Linked DNA regions of Exiguobacterium sibiricum 7-3. The protein of the gene in region 2 interacts with the protein of the main gene of each other region in a pairwise test. Links are inferred from orthologs where the notes say so. Each region holds a gene or a part of one and is shown on either strand. Other genes may lie near its edges. The genes, in order: P402_RS0103160 and minD.

Region 1 (3,270 bases), 530 kb from region 2 along the record:
ATGATTGAACTGTTCGTAATCTCGTACTGCTCAATTAATTGACGTGTACATGGAATATCGGCTTGGACGATATCATCCCCGAGCATGACGACGAACGGTTCGTTGCCAATGAAGGCCTTTGCTTGGAGAATCGCGTCTCCGAGACCCTTTGGTTTCGACTGACGGATGAAATGAATATTGATGTTTGTCGTTGCTTCTACTAAATGCAACAACTCCGACTTATTTTTCGCAATCAAGTTTGCTTCGAGTTCCGGCACGGAATCAAAATGATCCTCGATGGCCCGTTTGCCTTTACCAGTGATGATTAAAATATCTTCAATCCCCGATTCAATCGCTTCTTCGATGATATATTGAATCGTCGGCTTATCGACGATCGGCAACATTTCCTTCGGCATCGCTTTTGTCGCCGGTAAAAAACGTGTGCCAAGTCCAGCAGCTGGAATAACCGCCTTTTTTACACGATTCATGAAATCAACTCCCAGTTCTAATTTCAGATTCCCATAATATAATCAACTTGGTATTCTTTATGTAAATTACAATACCACATCCAGTTGAATCCATTCCATAAAGTTTTCCAATTGTTAATAATGTAAGCGTTAACACAGAAAAAAGAGAGTGGATTTTCACTCTCTTTACATTTTCTTCACATTAAATCCTTTATACCCACTGACCTTTCCAGTTCTTTTCAACCGGATTCGGAGGATTAATCGTCACGAGCTGGTTCAGAAGAACCGCTTCATTGTTCTCATAAATTTCTTCATACAACCAGTCTTCTAATTCATGCTCCAAATATTTTCGGCATTGTTCCCAGTAGAACGGACGCTTTTCAGTATGGTGGGCGTCTGACGCCACGAGATGAGCCAAACCGTTTTCAAGTAAGGCAACGGCAAAACGTTGGACATCCTTACCGTACTTACCGATCAGACTCGCACAAGTCACTTGACTGATTGCACCATTTAAAATTAAATCAAACAACAATGTCGGATTCTGGATGATAGCTTTGTTTTTTTCCGGATGCGCAATGACGGGAACGTAGCCGTCAGAAATTAATTCGGCAAACACTTGTCGCGCATACGACGGGATTCCGGTCGAAGGAAATTCAATCAGTAAATAACGTGAATCCGCAAGCGGCAATGCCGTCCCCTTTTGGACTTCTTCGATTAACTCACCCGTCAAACGAATCTCATGCCCCGGATAGACGGTGATTGGAATATTGCGCTGATGGAGTAAGACATTTAATTCATCAACGGTCAGTTTCACATCGACGTCTTCCGTCTCGAACTGCGGATGAAACAGGTGCGGGGTCGCGATGATTCGTGTGATCCCTTCACTTGCTGCCTGCTCCGCCAGCTGTAACATTTGCTCGATACTCGCCGGACCGTCATCGACCAGCGGTAAAAGATGACAATGAAGATCAACCATGATGGCACCCCTTATTCATAGGAATAATAGTATTGATACGCTGAATCATCCGTCAGCTCCCGGCGGTTCAAGACGACGCCAAGGATCTTCGCTTCCGCCAGTTCGAGTTGTTCTTTAGCTTTAAGGACACGTTGACGATCCGATGTCATACAGCTGACGACCAGCACGACACCGTCCGTCAGTTTAGATGTGATCCGGCTGTCCGCGACTTGCAGTAACGGCGGAGCATCCAAAATGATGACATCATACTCGTCACGCAATTGCAGAATTAATTTTTCCATCGCTTTTGACGACAACAGCTCGGCCGGGTTCGGTGGAATCGGTCCTGCCGTTAAGATCGATAAATTTTCGACTTTTGTTGGTAGGATAGCTTTTTCAAGCTCGGCTTGGCGTGTCAACAGGCTCGATAATCCCAGACCATTGGCAACCCGGAATGTATAATGGACCGTTGGACGACGCATATCCGTGTCGATGATCAAGACCTTTTTTCCTTGTTGCGCATATGCGACCGCGAGATTCGAAGAAGTCGTCGACTTCCCTTCACTTTGTGTGGCTGATGTCACAAGCATGACTTGAATCTCTTTATCCACTGCCATGAACTCGATATTTGTCCGGATGGTCCGGTATTGCTCGGCAATCGGCGACTTCGGTTGAGTGACTGTAATCAGATTACGGGCATCTTTATTCATCTTATTTTTCTTAGCCATATTGTTTTGCCGCCTCTCGTTTTGTTGCTTTCGCTGATGACTTGAAGACTTTGCTGTCGATATCCGGGATACTTCCTAAAACAGGCAAGTCAAGAATTTGCTGAACTTGTTCCTCTGTCCGGATTCGACGGTCGAGTACTTCACGTAAGAAAGCAAGTCCTACACCTAATAAGAAGCCAACCACTGCGGCAATCGCTGTATTCAAAATGATATTTGGACTGACCGGAGCTGTCGGAATGCCTGAAACAGATAACACTTTGACGTTATCGACATTCATCAAATCCGTAATGTCTTCACTGAACACGTTGGCGACGGAGTTGGCGACGTTTGATGCAAGAGCAGCATCGGTACTTTGAACGGAAACGTTGATAACCTGTGAATTTTGTTCACTTTCGACGGTAATCATATTATTTAAGGCGTTAATACTAGTGGGAGCATTTTCCACTTCTGCCTGAACCTTTTCGAGAATGGCCGGACTTTTGATGATGACACGGTATGTATTGACAAGTGTGACGGACGATTGGACTTGCGAAGCATCAATCACATCGTTTTCCTGTTTTTTCGGTGTGACCAAAATCTGTGTACCGGCTTGATACGTCGGTTTGATCAAAAAGGTACTGACGGCAAATGAGATGACGGCTGCGACGATGGTCAGTGCGAGAATCCGCCAAAGCGATTTTCTCAAAATTGAAAATAATTCTTGTAAGCTGATCGTTTCATTCATGGTTTGATTATTCTCCTTTATTTGTCTAATACGGTGTCTTTTTTCATCAACTAGAACTCAGTATAACAAAAAATTGGGAAATGGTTGATTAATTTTCAGGAAATAACATACGTTTTTTGAAATTTGTTGCGTATAATAAAGAATGACATGTTTCTTTTTACATGAATTTCCGGATATCAACATAGGAGGAAGATCTTCATGCATCGCTCTCTACAAGCCCTTCAATACTATACATCGCACTCGGAAGAAGACATCCGCCGCCTTCATGAACGGATTCGTTTAAGCCTTGCTTCGACAGAGTCGTTAACGGACACGATGATTCGTTTGACCGGTCAGACACCACTTGTTCCGTTCAAGCAGGATACAGTAACCGCCGACGAATGGTCAGCCTTTTTAGCCGGCAAACATCATGATGAA
Region 2 (3,075 bases):
TTTTGACAAAATTGTCACAGTCGGCTTTCGTACCGGTAAACAGAATGCCCGGTTCACCTTCTATCAGAAGTAATTCAAGAGGACTTTCGGCGAGAAGCAATGGACTGAGCAGAGCGAGCGGAGCGCGAACGACCGCTGCTTCCGCGTGTGTCGCGAGTTCCATCAACCGTGGCTCGAGTTGACGGTGGATCGCGACCCGGGACAACTGACCATGATCCTGTGACCGTTCGAACAGGGACTTCCCGTGTCGCTGACGTGTCAGTTCACATAAGCCCATTTTCGTAAAACCGTATACTTCGATCTGTTTCGACTCGTGCGCTGCCCGTTCCTTCAACAGTTGTGTCACCCGTGTCTGTCCTTTACTGGACCCCCTCAAAAAATCGACGGCAATCATCCCGCTGATATTTCGCAGACGGAGCTGACGCATGATTTCAACTGCTGCCGCTTCATTGATTTGATCAAACGTCCGTTTTTGTTCCTTGACGGAAACTGTTTTCCCACTGTTGACATCAATCACGGTCATCGTTTCGACTTCTTCAATCAGCAGATAAGCCCCACCGTCGAGCCAAACGACCCGGTCCAGCGCCTTCTCAATCGCCCGGTCCACCTGTTCCATGATCGGCAGGCGGCCTTTGATGACGGGACGTTCGACCTGAAACCCCATCTGCTCCAGCCGTTCTTTCTCCATTCTGTTCGTGACGAGCGCTTCTGTGACATGACTCAACCGCTTCGCTTCTTGAATGATCAAGGGCTCATCCTGTTCAAGTGTCGTCTGCTGTAACATATGTTGATGACGTGCCCGCAGTTGCTTCAATTCCGCCATCAACACCCCGACCTCGGCTTGCGCCGCTTCTGTCCGGTATAAAATCCCTTCCTCTTCCGCCACCGGAATCACTTTAGCCAGTTGCTGTTGAACGACCAAATCCAGCTTCCGGCTGAAACGCACGCGGCGTCCGTATGGGAAATAGACGAGGAACCGTCCACCATACGTGATGTTTTGTGTCACTTTATGCTGTTTCGGGGCTGCCCCTTCTTTTACGACCTGTACGAGTACGGTCTGACCGACTTGAACAGCTTGCCCGATCGTCGGAACTTCCGGATAACGGCGTAACGTCTCCAGCGTTTCATTGATCGGTAAATAAAGCGGCGTCCCGTCCGTCGCAATCAAAAATGCCGCTTCGAGCGTCGGGTGCAACCTGTCAACTTTCGCATGCAGCAAGGTGCCGACACGAAGTTCATCCCGCATTCGTTCGTGGTATTCGACGACGCGCCCCCCTTCGACCAACGCGACCCGTTCCAGAGACGGAGTCTGTTCACTAATCCATTTCATCTTCATTCCTCCATGAAAAATAGACTAGAAGCATAAAACCCTTCTAGTCTATTTTTCCCCATCTTATTTCATGCCAAGCATTTTTTTCAGTTTCACGAAAAATCCTTTTTGCGGCTGTTCCATGATGTCGAGCAACGGAACGGACTCTCCGAGAATCCGTCGCGTGATGTTCCGGTAGCCGAGACCAGCCCGATTATCCGGATTCATCGTCACGGGCACACCGCGGTGAGACGCTGCGATGACTTCTTCATCATCGACGATCAAACCAAGCAGATCGATCGACAAGATACGCATGATTTCGTCGATATCGAGCATATCTCCAGCCGCCATCATATGCGAGCGGACACGGTTAACGACGAGCTTCGGCACGATTTGACGCTCCGAACGCTCCAGCATCCCGATGATTCGGTCTGCATCCTGAACCGCAGCTTTTTCCGGTGTCGTGACAATAATGGCTTCGTCTGCACCGGCAATCGCATTCATGAAGCCTTGTTCGATTCCTGCCGGGCAGTCAATCAAAACAAAGTCATACTCTAATTTTAATGAGTCAATGATGCCTTTTACCTGTTCCGGTGTGACGGATGATTTATCCTTAGACTGAGCAGCAGGTAACAGATACATTTCTTCAAAACGTTTATCACGGACGAGGGCTTGATGCAGTTTACATTGTCCGGTTACGACGTCAACGATATTATAGATACTCCGGTTGTCGAGGCCAAGTACGATATCCAGATTCCGAAGACCGATATCTGTATCGACGAGACAAACCGAATTCCCCATCAGCGCAAGTGCTGTCCCGATGTTTGCAGTCGTCGTCGTCTTACCGACTCCACCTTTACCAGATGTGACGACGATGGCACGTCCTACATGCGTTTTCGCATCTTTATGTACCTGTTCTTTCACTTGTTCCATATCTGTCACCCTCTTTCACTATCAATCGCAAATTGATCCATCCGCGCAAGCGGAACGGTTTGAAGACGAGAAAATTCGACTCCTGTTTCCCCTACAAAAGCACAACCCATGTCTAACGCCTTGATCGGCGCATCATCCGGATCTTCATGGACGAAATCGGAAATCGAAATCCATTTCGGCTGCAGGATACTTGCCGCAATTACAGCCTGTTCGTTCCCGCCTTTTCCTGCATGAACGGTCCCCCGTAACGCACCGAGACAATAAATGCTGCCGGTTGCGTGAACGACGGCTCCCGGATTGATGTCGCCAATGACGACGATCGACCCTTCGACATCTACGACATGCCCACTTCGGGCCGTGCCGCCAAAGTAATGAAATGTTCGTTCCCCGTAAAGAGCTTTCGCTTCATCCTTCGTCAGACACTCGCTGTCGTACCCGTTAAACGAAAATGAATCATGACGCGCAACGATGGACTCGACGGCCGTCACAACGCCTTCGTCGACATAACGGCGACCGAAGAAGAAGGTAATCGGAACGGCGCGTCCGTTCTCGACGGATTTGTCGGCAAGCGTCAATTCTAAATCGTCAAGAAATTCATCCACACTGCACCTTTCATTCACATAGACGGCGAGGCCACCACGATGACCTTTCATCGTTACATAACGCTTACGCTCAATCATGACTCATCCTCTTTTCTCATCAAATGTGGATTGCACCAGTCGCGTCATCGGATAATACAGCACGATGATTCCAATCAACTGAGCAATGAGACTCCTTGGAATGATTTGCGTCGCGAGTTCCTTGAAGGGAACACCGACTCCTACGACCGAAGC

What was found.
Region 1: the proteins of minD (region 2) and P402_RS0103160 interact in binary tests that used the Bacillus subtilis proteins (3 or more experiments, as listed by UniProt). The link is inferred for Exiguobacterium sibiricum 7-3 from one-to-one orthologs.

What each region holds. Positions count from the first base shown.
Region 1 is NZ_KK211190.1:419,512-422,781, reverse strand. What follows is about bases 282-3,219. They hold P402_RS0103160 (CpsD/CapB family tyrosine-protein kinase), read right to left. Parts: upstream 2,130-3,219; coding sequence 1,434-2,129; downstream 282-1,433. Other genes in these bases: P402_RS0103150 (hypothetical protein), read left to right, coding at 3,052-3,219; P402_RS0103155 (YveK family protein), read right to left, coding at 2,122-2,853; P402_RS0103165 (tyrosine-protein phosphatase), read right to left, coding at 658-1,422; galU (UTP--glucose-1-phosphate uridylyltransferase GalU), read right to left, coding at 282-467. Outside these bases: more of galU, read right to left, coding at 1-281; more of P402_RS0103150, read left to right, coding at 3,220-3,270. UniProt on the Bacillus subtilis protein: May be involved in the regulation of capsular polysaccharide biosynthesis. Autophosphorylates in vitro. Phosphorylates and activates in vitro two UDP-glucose dehydrogenases, YwqF and TuaD, as well as the DNA-binding proteins Ssb and SsbB.
Region 2 is NZ_KK211190.1:953,622-956,696, reverse strand. Bases 319-3,061 are described here. They hold minD (septum site-determining protein MinD), read right to left. Parts: upstream 2,243-3,061; coding sequence 1,394-2,242; downstream 319-1,393. Other genes in these bases: mreD (rod shape-determining protein MreD), read right to left, coding at 2,926-3,061; P402_RS0105725 (septum site-determining protein MinC), read right to left, coding at 2,248-2,922; P402_RS0105735 (ribonuclease E/G), read right to left, coding at 319-1,330. Also shown: more of P402_RS0105735, read right to left, coding at 1-318; more of mreD, read right to left, coding at 3,062-3,075. UniProt on the Bacillus subtilis protein: ATPase required for the correct placement of the division site. Cell division inhibitors MinC and MinD act in concert to form an inhibitor capable of blocking formation of the polar Z ring septums.